Regions from separate parts of the Paenibacillus sp. 2TAB23 genome, predicted to be linked through region 3. Evidence: riboswitches for the same ligand, from Rfam matches in the RefSeq annotation. Region 3 holds a riboswitch; each other region holds the start of a gene.
The links. A riboswitch is a leader RNA that binds a small molecule or an ion and turns the genes downstream of it on or off. The one in region 3 is predicted to bind cyclic di-GMP.

Region 1 (6,007 bases), on a different contig from region 3:
GCTTACATCGGTTACGTTTTCTGGGAAGCCTTATTTCAAATCACAGAAATCTGCCCATTCCAGTATGATGGATGAGCTGCCGACGCTCTTTAAGGAGGACCGCAAAGTTTCTCTGCACGAGCTCGGCGAGGAGGAGGTTCGCAGGCTGACCTATTGCTCCGGCAACAAAATCAACTTTATATCCGGAACTATGGCGCCAGCCGACAAGGATGAAGCCGCTCAGGAGCTCGAGTCGCTGCGCAAGGGCTTGGATTATTTCAAGGAGCGGGGTGCCCAAGAAGTTGTTCTGCAGCCGAAGTATATGGGATCACGCTGCAATATCTATCTGCATGCGGATACCGAGCATTGCTATGCAGTGAGCCGAAATGGCTACAAAATAAGCAAGCTGGACTTGGCGGCGGTATATGGCAAGCTGCTTGAGCGATTCGGAAGCTATATGATGGAGAACGAGATCACGCTGCTGCTGCTGGATGGTGAGCTGCTGCCTTGGCAAGCGCTCGGCGAAGGGCTCATCGAGAAGCAATTCAAACCGATTGAGAAAGCGCTTGAGACCGAGCTCTCCTTCTTAAAGGCGAATGGCTTCGAGGAAGCATTCACAAAGCTGGCTTCCGACTACAAAGAAAGCGGCTTCGAGAAGGATCAGCACCATCTCGCCAAAGCGGCGCTAAATGAGAAGTACGGGCTGCACGTCTATCAGAACTACAAGCACGTTCATGAGATGTTGGAGAAGTATGTTCCGCTGGACGAGCATCTGAGCGCCCACGAAACTTACAAGAAACAGCTGGAGCTGTATGCGGAGAGTGGCGAGCTTGAATACAAACCGTTTGCCGTGCTCAAATTCATCCATGCAGACGGCAGCGAGACGCTTCCGGACTGGCCTATCTCAGAGATGTACCGGTTCCTCTCGGACGATCCATACATTTCGATTACGCTGGCCGATCCGGACTGCTACGAGCAGGCTGACCAATATTTCCGCACGTTGACGGTTGAGAGTCATATGGAGGGCGTCGTCATTAAGCCGGAGCTTCCGATCCCTTATACGGTCCCTTATATGAAGGTACGCAATAAAGACTATATGTCGATCATCTACGGCTATGATTATCGCTTCCCTCATAAATACAGCAAGCTGATTAAACAGAAGAGCATTGCGATGAAGCTTCGCACTTCTTTGAATGAGTACCGGCTTGGACAGCGCATGCTGGCTGTTCCCTTCTCAGACATCGCGCCAGACCATGAGCCGTACCGGGCTGCAGTCGCCAATCTCTTGTTCGAGGTAGCGAAAGAAAAGGAAATCGATCCGCGTCTATAACGTGATGAGCCTCCCAATCAAGGGAGGTTTTTTTAAAATATAGGAAAGGATATCCTTAGGCTGCCTACTCTATATTTCTCGCAATGAAACGCGCCGCGCCGCGAATAGACGGCGATAGTCGTTTCACCTTATGGAATCATAAATATTTATGCCTAATTGATATGGCATATATCGGATTTGTATGAAATAATCATATAAGTAGAAAGTCCTAGATAATAGCAAAGTTGCTGAAAGGCAATGACGCAAAGCCAACAGACCTAAAGGAAATGTCCAAAGGTGGCTGGGTTGCCAAAGGGAATAGCGATTATATGAATAAATCCTCTTCCTGCACATCAGGTTACCGCAAACGTTATACATAGGAAGGGATATTTAGCTATGGCATTCACTATCATACGATTTAATAGCAGCAGCAGCTTTGATGCCGTTCAAAAAGCAGCGAATCTAGGATACTGGGAGTACGACCATGCCAGCAAACAGGCATCATGGTCGAGCTTTATGTTTGACATATTCGGGTTGGATAGCGAATTTTCAATGACGCAGGAAGATTTTTTTAAGCGGGTGTATCCGGAGGATCGGGAGCGCGTGGAACGAACCCTCTATGAAGCGTTTGATACAAAGACAGAGAGCGTTCAAGAGTACCGCATCATTCGACCTAGCGGCGAGGTACGGCATATTATTGAGACGCTTACATTCATAGGGGATGAAGCCCAGGACCTTAAATTAACAGTAGGAACCATTCAGGATGTAACAGATAATATGAAGCTGCAGCATGAGCTGAACGTGGAGAAGCAGTATTATAAGTCTATATTCGATAACAATCCGGATGCGATATTTTCATTTGATTTAAAGGGACAGTTCCTGTCCTGCAACGGCGCTCTTGAGCTCATGTTCAATTGTTCGAGAGCTGAGGTTCTACAGGGGGGGTTCCACCGTTTCGTGGAAGCGAGCAGTCTGGAGAAGACGATTTGGCATTTCGAGGAAACGATGAGAACGCTTACTCCCCAAAACTACGATACAACCGGCATAACCGAAAAGGGTGAATTAATCGAAGTAAATGTGACGAATATTCCGATAATCGTCGACGGAGAGCTGATCGGCATTTATGGCATAGCTAAGGATATAACGCAAAAAAAAGTAATTGAAAGATCGTTGTCTGACGCAGAGCTTAAGTATCAGAGTATACTGGAGCAGTCCATTGTAGGCATCTTTGTTGCGCATGAGGTTAGCTTTGCGTATGCGAACGAACAGCTGAACCAGATGCTGGGATATGACACTTTAGTCGGCCTTGAGGTGGAAAAGGTGATTCATCCGGATGAGCGTGAATCTGTGATCAGCAGAGTCATGCAGCTTGCTGAAGGACAATCCATTGCAAACTTTCGGCACCGGGCGCTAAAGAAGGACGGAACCGTTATAGACTGCGAGGTGCATTATAACCGTGTGTCCCATTCGGAGGAAAAAGCGGTCGTCGGCATCGTCCTGGACGTCACGGATCGGAACAAGGCGGAAGAGCTGAACCAATTTTTAGCTTATCATGACTATTTGACAGAGCTGCCGAATCGCCGGAAATTCGAAGAGAAGCTGGACAAGCAGCTCCGGGTAAGCGAATATTTCAAGCAAAAGCTGGCCATCATGCTCATCGATCTGGATCGCTTTAAATATGTGAACGATACGCTGGGGCATTCGATTGGCGATTCATTGCTTAAGCAAATCGCAAAGAGGCTGAGCCGAATAAGCGGATGCGAGCAAGAAGCATTCCGGCTCGGCGGCGATGAGTTCGCGTTAATTATTTCAAATGTGCAGCAGCAGGTTGATTTATCGAATAGGGCTGACCAAATTATTCAACTCATCAAGGAGCCTTTTTTCGTTGAGAACTATGAGCTTAACGTTACCGCTAGCATTGGCATCAGCCAGTCGCCATTTGACGGTTCCTCCGTGGAAGATTTAATGAAAAACGCGGACGCTGCGCTTTATTTTGCCAAATCAAGGGGGAGGGATCAGTCGCAGTTTTACTCCTCCTCTTTGAATGTCCAATCCTTCAAGCTATTCTCGCTAAGCAATGATTTGCGCAAAGCGCTGGATAAGGGGGAGCTGTTTCTGGATTATATGCCCCGCGTTCATGCGCAAACGATGCAGATCGTCGGGGTTGAGGCGTTACTGCGATGGAACCACCCGGATTGGGGCTTAGTATCGCCGGCTGAGTTTATTCCCATTGCCGAGGAGACAGGGCTAATCGTACCGATCGGGGAGTGGGTGCTGCGCGAGGCGTGCATGCAGAATAAACGCTGGCAGCGCATGGGCCTTCCGCCGATAACGGTGTCTGTTAATTTTTCCGTACAGCAGCTGCTGAGGCATAATATATTGCAAACAATCGACCAGATTGTAGAAGAATCCGGCCTGTCGCCGGATAGGCTGGAGATTGAAATTACGGAGAGCTCATTTATAAGCAACGAGAAGGTCGTGACGGATCTTCTGCTGGAGCTGAGAAAAAGAAACATAAAGGTGTCGCTAGACGATTTCGGAACAGGCTATTCATCTCTTTATTTGTTGAAGCGTTTGGCGCTCCATACGATCAAAATCGACAGGTCTTTCGTTGAAGAAATGCTGACCGGAACACATAACAAAAGCATTATCGAATGCATCATTCGGCTCGCAGGAGAGCTGAACATGCAGGTGGTAGCGGAAGGCGTAGAAAACAAAGCGCAGTTCGAGTGCTTGCAGCAGATGCGCTGCGATGAGATTCAAGGCTTTTATTTTAGCCGTCCCGTAGAGCCGGATAGCATCGTGCAGCTGTTAAAAAGCAAGACGCTGCTGCGGCCAGCCGCAGTACAGGAAAAAAAACAGCCGGCGGTTAATCGCAGGAAATATTTTCGGATCGAGCTAAACCACTGCCTATTGGCAGAAATGACGATTACGATGTTCAAGGGAAGAAACGTGAGACTTGGAAGCACGGAGGTGCTGGTCAGGAATATCGGACCGGGCGGCCTCAAGTTTATGGTAGGGGTCAAGCTTCCCGTCAATAGCGACATTCTCTTAATGTTCAAGACTCAGATCGGCAATCAGGATTACGTATTGTACGGTTACATTGTGTGGTACAACGAGCCGGAGAACGATATTTATGAATATGGCGTACGGTTTCAAATGAATGAGAAGGAATCGAGCGAGCTCGTTCAAGCTCTTCATCATTTGGCTATTAAGCAGCGTGACGGCATCATGCCACAGACACAAATCTATGTGGGCGATCCGATTGCGCGAATCAAGGAATTAAAGAAGCTGCAGTAAGAATGGGAGAAAAGCATTTCGCACCTGGCATTAGCCGGCTGTGAAATGCTTTTTTTATTGCTAAAAACCGTTTGGCCGCATTGGTCTTTGGGTAAAAGGAAATAGTAGTTATTGATAAGGGGGGAATGTTCGCTTGAAACTAACGCCGGAGCAGCGAATACAACTGCATGGCTTCAATAACTTAACGAAGTCACTCAGCTTTAATATGTATGATGTCTGTTATACGAGAACAAAGGAAGAACGCAAGGCTTATATCGCCTATATTGACGAACAATACAACTCGGATCGCCTGACCAAAATATTGAATACGGTGTCCGATATTATCGGAGCGCATGTCCTTAACATTGCCAAGCAGGACTATGAGCCGCAGGGAGCGAGCGTGACCTTGCTTGTCTCCGAGGGGCCTGTCATCGGCGGGCCGAATGAGTCGTTCGAGGAATCACCTGGGCCGCTGCCTGATTCAGTAGTCATGCATTTGGATAAAAGCCATATAACGGTTCATACGTACCCGGAGTATCATCCCAACGAAGGTATAAGCACCTTCCGGGCTGATATTGATGTGTCGACCTGCGGAGAGATTTCACCGCTTAAAGCGCTGAACTATTTGATCCATTCCTTCGACACGGACATTATGACGCTTGACTACCGGGTGCGCGGCTTCACGCGCGACATTAACGGGCATAAGCTGTTTATAGACCATGATATCAATTCGATTCAGAACTACATACCGAAGGAAGAATGCCTTTTGTATGACATGATTGACGTTAATATTTATCAAGAAAATGTTTTTCATACGAAATGCAAGCTGAAGCAGTTCGATCTGAACAATTATTTGTTCGGTTATACGAAGGACGCCTTGACCAAGAAGGAGCAAGAGGAAATTACGCACAGACTGAAAACCGAAATGGACGAAATCTTTTACGGAAAAAATATAAGGAGCTGATCAGTTATGCCTAATCCTGCATCGAAGAACCAAGTGAATCCTCCCCAGCACCAAAATCGCCAACCAGGTATCGAATCCGAAATGAATCCGCTTCCCGTGTATGAATCAGATTCCTATAAAGCGGCAGGCAAGCTCAAAGGGAAAACAGCAATCGTAACAGGAGGAGATAGTGGAATCGGCCGTGCTGTAGCGGTTGCGTACGCGAAGGAGGGAGCTGACGTTGCCATCGTGTATTTGAATGAGCATGGGGATGCCGAGAAAACGAAGGAAGTCGTTGAGAAGGCAGGCGTGAAATGTCTGCTGATAGCCGGCGATGTTGGCGATGAGGCATTCTGCAAAAGCGTAATTGAGCAGACCATCAAGGAGTTCGGGAAGCTGGATATTCTCGTCAACAATGCAGCGGAGCAGCATGTGCAGCAGAAGCTTGAGGATATTACCTCCGAGCAGCTGGTGGCCACCTTCCGTACGAATGTATT
Region 2 (6,007 bases), on a different contig from region 3:
TATTTATATTTTTTGTATTCTTATGATCTACTATAACGAATGATTACAGCATATGACAAACGCCATTTCAAACGGTAACAGCCTTTTATGCGCTATTAGAGCGATTTTACGAGATGGAAAAGCGCATTCTCATTGATTTTCGAGCCTTTACAACTGTCATTCTCCGGCATATGATGAGTTCATATGAACTTGTAACAAAAGGTACATATGACGAAAGCGCGAGGAGGAAGGAAAATGGAGTCCTTTACGCTTACTCGAAAAGAGATGGCTTGCTTGCTGCTTGCGCTAGACGGGAAGCATAATCAGAAGCCGCTGCAGGTATTGCAAGCCGCATGGACCAAAACGCATCAATACGATTTGGAGAAGGGTGCAGGATTGCCGGCATTTCTGTCAACACTGCTGCCTCCGATTATTGAGAAGCTGATTAAAGGCAATGAGCTCAAAGGTTTCTCGCTACATGAAATTGCTGCGCTCGGTCAGCTGATCGAATATTCAAATCTGTCGATAACGTCCATGCAAAATTGGGTAAAGCGCGATTTTAAGCCTTATTTCGATTGCCCGAAGGCGGGTAAAAAATATTCGCTCAATCAGGCTGCGTTATTGTTCATTATTGATGATTTAAAGTCAAATCTTGATTTTGAATCCATACGCAAGCTATTTGAGATCGTTTTTAAAAAACCAGAGGATGAGAAGGCCGATTTGGTCGGTCCTATTCAATTATATGCATCGTATACGAGTATGTTTGAAGAACTGGATGCAAACAATGATCAGCTGCTCGATATTTCCGGACATTTGAAGGAAAATCCGCATCAAGATATTTTGACTGAGGAAGCCATTCGCTCGTCAGCCAATCAGTTCGCGAACCAATTACCTAATTTAACGGACAATCAATGGGAAGCTGTGCGCAATATTTTGCTCATTGCTGTCATATCCATACAAACGTCCTACTTTCATTCCCTCTCCAGGCGTTATTGCAATGCGACTTTGTTTCTAAGTCCCGAATAAAATAGTTCTATAGGGATATACAGAAACTCTTTATTGTCCTATACTGGATTATGTTGTAAATACAAACATAGACAATCTGAAAATGGCAAACTTGCCGAAAGGCTAGGACGCAAAGTTATGGGCCTAAAGCACTTGTGCTAAGGTCGCCAGACCGCCGGAAGGATATAGAGCTAAGAAGCTGTCCGCCTCCTGTGGCTGGATAGCTTTTTTGTTTTTTCAGAGGGACAGAGGAGAGAAATTGGAATGGTGTTGAAGGATTGGTTGAAGAGAGCGAGCATACTGTCGAAGAAAATGAACATGAGGAAAATTACGACCAAGTTATTTCTTATTACGGCAATCATCACACTGTTTAATTTAGGAGCAGGCGCATTTATTTATGTTCAGAATGTATCAGTTGCAGGATCAGTTGAAGATTCGGATCATTTATCACGTGCTGAACGGAACTATCAAGGTATTTCCAACAAATTGCTGAAAGCCATGCTGCTTATGGTGGATGCGATCGAGAATGGGAAGAGCGATGCTTCAGCAATTATGAAAGATTTGGAAACCCTCCCTGCCAATATCGATGAGCTTGACAAGCAGCTGATCGAAATGGACAAGAAATATCCTCCCGCCAAAGAAGGCGGACAGCTTTATGCCAATCAGATAGGCGTTCTTCGCCTCGCACTTGATAATCTCAATCAAACCAATACCGATGTATCGGGTTTAACAGCTGAAGAGAAGTCCTTGCGCATCAGCAATCTAATCAGCGTATACACTGTAATACTCAGCTATTCGAACGATACCATGCATGAGCGGCTAACTCATGACGCAGAAACGACCCAAAACAATCTGAATCGTGATGTATCGAGCGCTAATATCATCGTGCTTATTAATGTCATTCTGCTTGCTGTATTGCCAGCTATTATGATTTACGGCGTTACGCAATCGATTAAAACGGGCCTTACCGGCATTACAAGGCGCATCCGCGCATATGGCAGCAATGATTTCACGAGTCAGGAGAAGCTGGCCCGCTCTGATGAATTCGGTGAAATTGATCAGGCGCTAGCCGCAATGGGCGACAATTTAAGAGACACGATTAAGGCCACGCTTAACGTCAGCGAGTCTGTTCTTCACGTATCGCGCAACATGGATACGATGATTGGAAGCAACCGCCAAGCTTCCGAGGATGTGAAAGGCCAGGTTGACCTGGGTCGTGAAGCACTGCTGTCGCAATATGATGATGCTTCTTCAATTTCGGCGGTAACGGAGCAAATATCCGCAAGCTCCCAGCAAATCGCTGCTTCCAGCGAGTACATAAACAATGACATGCGTCAAATGAAGCAGTCGTCCCAGAGCGGCTCCCAGCAAATGGCAGGCGTTGTCGTCATGGTTAACGAAACCGTTGAGCAATTCGCGAAGCTGACGGAGGCTTTTGAAGCGATGAATGGCCGATACAACAATGTTTCCAAGTTTTTGAACGGCATTCAGGATTTGAATACGCAGACGAATCTGTTGTCGCTTAACGCATCTATAGAATCCGCAAGAGCTGGGGAGCACGGACGCGGCTTTGCAGTTGTGGCGGAGGAAATTAGGAAGCTGTCAAGCCAGACGGATACCATATCCAAGCAAATTACAAAGGAATTGACACTTATCCAAAGCGATGTTGCCTCTAGCAGCAGAACGATCGGAAGCTTTGCGAATGTCATTCAGTCGACAAGACAAGCATCGGAGACGGCAAGCGGCACGTTCCAAGCTTTGGAATCGCAAAGCAGCGTATTGTCTGACCAGATGAGCGAGATTTCAACGGCAATAAGCGAGATAACAGCAGGAATGACGCATATCGTATCTGCTGTTGACAAGCTGCTGAACACATCCACGGACGTAAATGGGAAAATGGAGCATATGAGCGAGCTGTCCGTGAAGCAAAACGATATTTCTGATGAGCTTCGCAGTCTTGCAGAGAAGCTGACCGGCTCCTCGCATGAGCTGAAAGAAAAGGCTTCTGTATTCAAGCTTTAAAAGGAAGGACATATCAATCACAGGCGCTTCAGCGATATGCTGAAGCGTTCTTTTTTTTCAAGCTTGACGTTAGATGGCCTATCGGTTTGTCATAAAAAAGTCACAAGGGCGTTAGGATAGTCATTGTACGAGCAGTATAATAAACCGTTGTACCGCTATGATAGATAGAAAACAGCTGGAGGTAGTGGAGAATGACGACTGTACAATTTCCAAAAGATTTTAAATGGGGAACGGCAACTGCTGCGTACCAAATCGAAGGCGCGTTTGATGAGGATGGACGGAGTGCCAGCATATGGGACACGTTCGCGAAAACACCGGGCAAGGTGCTTAATGGAGACAACGGCGATGTGGCATGCGACAGTTATCACCGCGTAGATGATGACATCCGACTGCTGAAGGAGCTTGGCGTTTCTGTCTATCGGTTCTCGATAGCTTGGCCGCGCGTTATCCCTCAAGGCAGAGGAGCTGTTAATCCGACAGGCCTTGATTACTACGAGGAGCTGATCGACAAGCTTATTGCGAATGGCATTGAACCATTTGTAACGCTATACCACTGGGATTTGCCTCAGACGCTTCAGGATGAGGGCGGATGGGAAAACCGCGCGACAATGGATGCTTTTGTCCAATATGCAGAAACGGTATTCCGTAAATTTAACGGCAAGGTAAAAAGATGGATTACGCTTAACGAGCCTTGGTGTATTTCCATATTATCCAACTACCTAGGTGCGCATGCGCCAGGCAAGCAGGATATGCAGGCTGCCCTTGATGTCGCTCACCATATTCTAGTCGCACACGGCTTAACCGTTAAGCGATTCCGTGAGCTTGGCATCGAAGGCGAGATTGGTTACGCGCCGAATACGGAATGGAGAACGGCCTACAGTTCTTCCCCAGAGGATGTGAAGGCTGCTCAGCTACGCAACGGTTCTTTCAATGAATGGTTTCTTTCACCTGTGTTGAAGGGGGAGTACCCGAAGCTATTGACGGATTGGTATGAGAGCAAGGGCTTCAAGGTGAAGGTTGAACCTGGGGATATGGCTATTATTTCGCAGCCTATCGATTTCTTAGGCATCAATTATTATACGGGCAGCTTGATTCGTCATGCGGCAGGCAATGATTTGTATGACAGCGAAGAAATCAGTTCAAGCTTTGCCAAAACCGATTTTGACTGGAACATATATGCTGACGGGTTCTACCATGTGCTGACTTGGATCAATGAAACCTATGGTCAAATTCCAATCTATATTACTGAGAATGGCGCTTGCTATGAGGCAGAACTGCAAGATGGGAAAATCAATGACGAAGCGAGAATCAGCTTCCTACGCGATCACATTATGGCTCTGCACCGCGCAATTGAGTCTGGCGTTCCCGTCAAAGGTTACATGGTGTGGTCATTGATGGACAACTTCGAATGGGCCTTTGGTTATTCCAAGCCATTCGGGCTTGTTCATGTCAACTTCGAGACGCTGGAGAGAACGCCAAAGGCAAGCTATCATTGGTATAACCAGCTTGTGGCTGCCAACCAGTTAGAGATTTAATCGTCAGGACAGGCCGTATAAAGCAGGCAGAGCTCGAGCAAGGGGACTCTGCCTGCTTCTTTGTGCTGGAAAAGAAGGATAAGCATGCCATGCGCCGAAATGAAGGAGTGGCAGAGAGCAGATACATAGTCGGAAACAGAATGCAAACAGAATGCAAACAGAATGCAAACAGAATGCAAACAGAATGCAAACAGTATGCAAACAGCGGCTTGCAAAAGCAAGCCCAAAGCGGAGCCGCTCCTAATCCAATTGTTGACTTACAGCAAATAGAAGTGGTTCAATTGAACCATCGACATCAAAGGGAGCAGTGACTACATCCATGTTTAACCAATTTCTGAAAGCATCCAGAGTGAGGGTGCTGCCTGTGATGCTTATTCCGGTAGCGCTAGGCGCACTCGGCGCCTATGTTTGGAACGGCGTTTTCCATCCATTCTTGTTCGTCATTACGATGATTGGCGCAGGAGCGGCGCATTTATTTTCTAATATGATTAATGATTTATGGGATTATTATAACGGTACAGATACGGCTGCTCAAACAACGGATGGCGTCATTCCGACCAATTCGGGGTATTTGACGAAGGGAACCTGGAGCATTCGCGCATTTGCCGCAGTGACGTGGGGCTTGTTCGGCATTGCAGCGATATGCGGGGTTATCTTGAGTGTGTTAAGCGGCTGGCTTGCGCTAGTGTTCGGCATTCTAGGCACGTTAATCGCTTATTTCTATGTGGCGCCGCCAATCCAGTTCGGTTACCGCGGCAAAGGCTACAGCGAGCTTGCGATTCTAATCTCATTCGGGATTCTGCCTGTCGTTGGCGCATATTTCGTACAAACCTCACAGCTTGATTACCGCGCATTGCTGCTTTCATTGCCGATTGGTTTGCTCACGACTCTCATTTTGTTCAACCATCATTTTTTGCATTGGCAAGCGGACAAGCAAGCCGGCAAACGGACGTTAGTCGTTGTATGGGGGGAGCGCAGGGCATTGCTGTTTTCGCGCGTTTTGCTGGCGCTGGCTTATTTCACTCTCGTTGTATGCGTGGCATTGGACGCGCTGCCGGTATATGCTTTGCTCGCTTTGCCGACAGCCATTCCGCTGTACCGCGTATATGGGCGGCTTTCGACGCGTAATGATTCAGCGGCATACGTGCCGTTAATGGGCGCTTCGGTGAAAGCGACGATTCGCTGCGGAACCTTACTGATAGCTGCTTTATGGATTCAAGGACTCGTGTAAGCAATCAACTTAGAAGGCGGGTAGATAAGATGGATAAGCAATGGACGTTAGGTGATTTCCATACGATATTGAATGAAGGCGAGGTTTGGAAAATCGGCGGTTTCCCTCTACAGGACGGAAGCTTCTGGCAATACCGCGAGCCGAATGCGGTCATTATCGTACGCAACGGCATGCTTTACGTGCGCGCGCCGCTTAGCCGCTCGAATGATCAAATTCAAATTCTGGACAATGCGAA
Region 3 (6,007 bases):
CTGAGCAAGCTGGAAGTTCTTTACGTCGGGAAAGGCAAGCGCCAAGTGCTGCTTTCAAGCGTGGACAAAGCAAACCCAGCCAAGCTGTACTTCTGTTCGGCGCTCGCACACGCTGAGATTGCAACACGCAAAATGACGATGGAGGAAGCGAATCCGACTCATCTTGGCTCACAAGAAACGTCGAATGAGCGCGTGCTGTACAAATACATCCACGCAGACGGCATCCAAAGCTGTCAGTTGATGCTTGGCGTAACAAGCCTCAAAACGGGAAGCGTGTGGAACACGATGCCTTCACATGTGCATGATCGCCGCATGGAAGCTTACTTATACTTCGATATGAACGACGATGCACGCGTATTCCATATGATGGGCGAGCCTTCGCAGACGAGACATCTGGTCGTAGCGAATGAGCAAGCGATCATTTCTCCTCCATGGTCTATCCATTCAGGCGTAGGAACAAGCAATTACACGTTCTGCTGGTCGATGGCAGGCGAGAATTATACATTTACAGACATGGACGCCGTGCCTGCAAGCGAGCTAAAATAGAAGCATTCGCTACAGGAGGTGCACCATGCTTGCTGCTGAACGGCATCGGAAAATTATAGAGAAACTAGAGCAGCTTGGCGCAGTGAAAGTATCTGAGCTGAGCGAGCAATTTGGCGTGACGGAAAAAACGGTTCGGGAAGATCTGGAGAAGCTGGAGGAGAAGGGGCTGCTCAAACGTACGCATGGCGGGGCCGTGGTGGAGCAAGAGGGCGAGGACAGCCTCTATCCGCTCCAATTTCCTAACAGTAAGCACCAGCAGGAGAAGTCCGCCATTGCGGCGCTTGCCCTCTCTTGTATCGAGGAGAATGATATCATTGCCCTTGATGCGGGAAGCACGACGCTTGAGATGGCCAAGAAGCTCCCGAATGTGCCCGTTACCGTGCTGACGAATGACCTGCTTATTATCCGCGAGCTGACCTTAAAGGATCAGGTGAGATTGGTCATTCCCGGCGGCTACCGTCACAACAATCTGCTGATCGGAGCGGAGTCCCAGGAATGGATTAAAAGGCTCAATGTTCATAAGCTGTTTCTTTCGACGACAGGCATTCATCTGGAATATGGCTTGACGATATTTACAGAGGAATTGTCAAAGCTGAAGAAGCTGTACATGGACAATGCGAAGACCGTTTATTGCCTGGCTGACCATAGCAAATTCGATAAAGGCGCCTTGATAACATTTGCTGGCCTAGGCGAGATTGATTGCATCATCACAGATGAGGGGATCTCGCCCGAGGTTGCAGCCAAATATGAGGCCCTTCAGATACAAATGATGAAGGCGCCGCTTCCAGAGAGCGGAAAGCGTGCAAAAGGGAGGACATGAACCGATGGGTTTGTTTGATTTGAGCGGAAAAACGGCAGTCGTTACGGGAGCGGGACGCGGCCTCGGAGCAGCTATTGCACTTGGATTGGCGGAGGCAGGCGCTGACGTAGCGCTTGTGACTAACAGCACGCCTGCCGACAAAGCGGCGGAAGCAATTAGAGCTTTGGGGCGGAAAGCGATTACGATTCAGGCGGATATTTCTGACCGTACCAAGCTTGCTGGCATTATTGAGCGGACAGTGGACGAGCTGGGCAGAATCGATATCCTAGTGAATAACGCTGGCATTATTCGCCGGACGCCTGCTGCGGAGCACAGCTATGAGGATTGGCAGGCGGTACTCGACGTCAATTTAAATTCGGTATTTGTTTTATCGCAGCTTGCTGGAAAAAAAATGATCGAGCAAGGCTCCGGCAAAATCATTAATATCGCTTCGATGCTGTCCTATCAAGGCGGCATTAATGTGCCTGGCTATACATCAAGCAAGCATGCGGTAGCAGGGCTAACGAAGGCGCTGGCGAGCGAGTGGGCGAGCAAGGGCTTGCAGGTTAACGCAATCGCCCCAGGCTACATGAGCACGGATAACACCGAGGCGCTTCGCGAAGACCCGGTTCGCAGCGCTCAAATCCTGCAGCGTATTCCGGCTGGACGCTGGGGTACTTCAGAGGATTTAATCGGTCCAGCAGTATTTCTAGCGTCAGCGGCATCCGATTATATGAACGGCCATGTTCTAGCGGTGGATGGCGGATGGCTGGTTAGATAAGCTAAGCGTTAATAATAAGGCTCTCCCTACGGCAACTATAGGCCCACAATCTTTTGAAGGTGGCAGGCATCCGCCTAGCTACCTTTCTGCAAAAGCATTCGCACAAAAAAAGTTGGACGGAAAACATTGCGTTTTTCCGTCCAACTTTTTATTTTGGGGACGTATTGGACAGCCCCTTGTTTATCAAACAATTACAACATAATTACGTACTAGTCCGCTATATTGACGAGGTTGTCTTTAACGTGATAAATGACATAGTTATGATTCCATTGCCGCATGGTAACGATGGTTGATTCATTTCCCTTTTCAAAAAAATAATTAGCGCCTTCTTGCCTGACATAGGTCCAGCCCTTGCTACTCATTCGTTCTTTAAGAAGAAGCCCAACGGAACGATCCTCCGTTAAATAATTCCCTTTCTCGTCCATCAAGACTATTTGCTTATCTGTTGTGCCTAAAGTGTACATGAGCTTAATTTTATGGAATCCAATATTATTGATATAGGCAGCAGCGAATATAACGATAAGTACAACGATTCCAATAATTCCGAATACCGCGACTTTCCAAGGTCTCCTCAAAATCATATAAAATCAACTCCCATACAATATTGTGAAGGATTGGCGATTAGTGCGAAAGATACTATAGAATCAAATTTCGTTAAGTGTGCTATACGATCCGGCCATATAGATTTGGATGATGTTTTGTGGCGGGACAAAAGCGTCTCCATTCTCCATTTAAAAATGATACATCCTCTTGCACCGTATCCCATGACATGCAATCCGATAGCCTTCGAAGCGCCCTATTCAGCAAGCCATGCACGTTCATTTCCTCAATCTCTTCAGGAAATTTCTCTGCCACTTTTTCCCATGCCGTTTCGGATTCCATTTTTATTCCCGATCTTATCTTTGAGCTTAACTTAATGACATTGGATAATACTCTTCTTTTTTATGCGCTTTTTTATCGGTATACATATGTTTTTTTTGAAAATAAATAGACGGATCCGACTGAAAATACGTCAAAAAGCCGTATATTATCCTATCAATTGTGACGAAAAGATAAATTCTTGGCAAAATGGCTATTACTTTAGACTTATATATTTAAAAACATATTGATCTTAGAAATATGAAATAGTAGAATGTTCCTAGTAGCTGTAAATGATTTCTAATTAAAGTACAAATTCCTCCAAATTTCATACGGGCAAATCCATCGAAAGATGGTGGCGCAAAGCTATAGGGACTACTTCTTAAAAAGAAATGTCAGCCAGTTGCGAAGTATTAAGCAAAGGCATACCTATGAGAAAATATAGGTATGCCTTTTTTTATTCAGAGAGATAAATTCAAATGGTGGAGAGAGGTCATAACGTTATGCATAATCAATCAGATATTCGTCGTTTATTTCCAAGTGATGATGGCAACGCAGCTCAACGGAATCAAATGTTGGAATTAATGGGGCAGATCGTGAATGGCGTCGATGAGCTTAAAGATCCGAATTCCGTGTTCCTGAAGGGGGAAAAAGATAGAGGTCCGCTATTTTACAAGGAGCTGGCGGATGTTAGCCGAATTCCCCATAACGGAAGCCCGCTGGAAGAGGTTAACAAAGAGCTTCTTTCCTTGCTGCACGCACATCCTTATCATACCAAATATTTTCTAACCAATATTTTGCCTATGGCCAGTACCCCGGGCATACTCGGCATGCTTGCCGCATTTATGGTGAATGGCAATAATTTATGGGATGTGTATGGGCCGGCAGGCGCAGAAGCCGAAGTTAAGGTTGTTGCGATGATGTCGGATCTTGTCGGATATCAAACGGCAGAAAGCGGTGGATATACAACTTGGGGCGGCCAAGGCGCCATATTTACAGGCCTCAGGCTGGCGATTAATAAAGCAAGCTCATCAGCCGCGAAGTCCGGAGTGCCTCAGAACTTATATGCCTTCTGCTCGGAGGCCGCACATTACAGCCTTTATAAGTCGATGGAAGCAACGGGCCTCGGAAGCGATCACTTAGTCAAAATCCGTACGCATGAAGACAGCTCTATGGATATTGATGATTTGAAAGCGAAAATGGAACAGGTTATTGCGAAAGGCGGCATTCCGATATATGTCGTTGCAACTACGGGCACGACAGATGCAATGGGGATCGATAGCCTTGATGAAGTGTATAGAATGACAGAACGTTTAGCACAGGAGCACCGAATAAATCGGCCTCACATTCATGCCGACTCGGCTCTAGGCGGATTCTTCGCTTTCTTCAACAGCTATGATTTTGCTAATAATCCTTTGGGCATTGAAGGAGAAGCGCTCGCGGCTCTCAAAACCATTCAAGCCAAAATGATCCATTTGAACAAAGCGGATTCGCTTTGCTTCGACTTTCAAAAGCTCGGACAAACCCCTTATTCAACGAGCTTGTTTTTAGTGAAAAATGCTTCTGATTTAAAGCTTCTGGATTTGGATCCAGACGAGACACCTTATGTTGGACACCGAGGATATGGGCAATATCATACGAGTTACACGTTGGAATGCTCAAGAATGGGAAGCTCCATTAGCATATACAGCGCTTTGCTCGCGTTTGGCATTGAAGGCTATCAAAAGCTGCTGGCTCAATTCGTTGAAGTAAATGTCGCTTTCCGAAAAGCGCTGAAGCTGGAAATACCGGAAGCCATTATTGTAAATCCGCTTAATCCGGGCATCATCACCTTATTCCGGTTATATTCGGATGGGCAGAACGGTTATCCAAAAGAATATGCCGGTGCTTGCAGCTATGAGGAAGTAGACAGGGAAAACAAATTAAATGAAATTTTATTTGAGATTCTGGGAAGAGACCGGAGCGAAATGTTCTTCGGCGATACCAAAAAGCATCTTTACGTACAAACGACAGATGCTAAGCGAATTGCGCTGTATGCCAGCAAGCTGTTCGTTATTTCACCGTATACGCAGGTATCTGATGTTCATTCCATCGTCCAATATTTAAAAGGAAAAATCGAAGAAACCTATTCAGAATATAATCGAATGAATAAAAGGGAGTTCACTCATGAAGAAGTCTATACTTAATTTCAATTGGTATAAGGAGCATCTAGCTGTAAAAATCGCATTAAGCATACTGCTCTTGCAGGTTATCACTTGTGTAGCCTTTGCTGTTTCCAGTTACATGTCCCAGCAGAATCTTTCGGAGAAATTGCTGGAACAATTCGATAAGCGCTTGATTACCGATATTCAAATTGCGAGCAATGCCTTAGCTTCAATTCCTGGCTCAGGAAAGCAGCTGGCTGGAACGGAAGATCCGAATTATGCGTTAATCAAAACAGAGCTTGAGAAGCTGCAAGAGATTCATAGTCTTGAGAATATTTACATTCTATCGAATACTGGGGACAATGAACGGATTTTAATTCTATCAGGCGTGCCGGATGATTTTGGAACGCCGTACCCGTTCACGGATGAAATGAAAGAAGCGATTTCAGAAAAGAAATCAATGATAAGCCCTATTTATGTGGACGAGTACGGTACTCATAAATCCATATTCGTTCCGGTATCTGATAATTCTGGCGTAACCTATGGCATTCTTGGGATAGATCTGGATGCTTCAGTTGTACCGAAAACAACAGCCAGCTCTAACCTGACTACGATTATTATTTCACTGATCGTGCTTGTTGTCGGCAGTATCATTGCGGCCGTGATCGGTAAAGTCATAACGAATCCGCTAAGAAAGCTAATGCTTGCAGCCGATAAGATTGCGGCAGGCGATATGAAAACTGCGATTTCGATCCATAGCAAGGATGAGATCGGGAAATTGTCGGTATCGTTTGGATTAATGATCGCGAGCCTTAAAACACTTATACAGCAGGTCATTGCTTCTTCGAATTTGATTTCGGAAACAAGCCAACACCTGAA

Region 1: another riboswitch for cyclic di-GMP. It lies ahead of AB4Z29_RS14305 (EAL domain-containing protein); the one in region 3 lies ahead of AB4Z29_RS01360 (pyridoxal phosphate-dependent decarboxylase family protein).
Region 2: another riboswitch for cyclic di-GMP. It lies ahead of AB4Z29_RS13170 (methyl-accepting chemotaxis protein); the one in region 3 lies ahead of AB4Z29_RS01360 (pyridoxal phosphate-dependent decarboxylase family protein).

The regions. Positions count from the first base shown of each region.
Region 1 covers NZ_JBFRGD010000008.1:247,117-253,123, reverse strand. Annotated here, with positions in the region: gene AB4Z29_RS14310 (metallophosphoesterase) at 1-1,309, shown strand, start outside; cyclic di-GMP riboswitch class I at 1,517-1,602, shown strand; gene AB4Z29_RS14305 (EAL domain-containing protein) at 1,685-4,588, shown strand; gene speD (adenosylmethionine decarboxylase) at 4,722-5,531, shown strand; gene AB4Z29_RS14295 (SDR family oxidoreductase) at 5,538-6,007, shown strand, end outside.
Region 2 covers NZ_JBFRGD010000007.1:256,000-262,006, forward strand. Annotated here, with positions in the region: gene AB4Z29_RS13165 (DUF1836 domain-containing protein) at 235-1,005, shown strand; cyclic di-GMP riboswitch class I at 1,080-1,164, shown strand; gene AB4Z29_RS13170 (methyl-accepting chemotaxis protein) at 1,249-3,006, shown strand; gene AB4Z29_RS13175 (GH1 family beta-glucosidase) at 3,198-4,541, shown strand; gene AB4Z29_RS13180 (prenyltransferase) at 4,861-5,772, shown strand; gene AB4Z29_RS13185 (DUF6081 family protein) at 5,802-6,007, shown strand, end outside.
Region 3 covers NZ_JBFRGD010000001.1:307,461-313,467, reverse strand. Annotated here, with positions in the region: gene kduI (5-dehydro-4-deoxy-D-glucuronate isomerase) at 1-546, shown strand, start outside; gene AB4Z29_RS01375 (DeoR/GlpR family DNA-binding transcription regulator) at 572-1,366, shown strand; gene kduD (2-dehydro-3-deoxy-D-gluconate 5-dehydrogenase KduD) at 1,371-2,126, shown strand; gene AB4Z29_RS01365 (hypothetical protein) at 2,336-2,707, opposite strand; cyclic di-GMP riboswitch class I at 3,310-3,395, shown strand; gene AB4Z29_RS01360 (pyridoxal phosphate-dependent decarboxylase family protein) at 3,488-5,170, shown strand; gene AB4Z29_RS01355 (methyl-accepting chemotaxis protein) at 5,151-6,007, shown strand, end outside.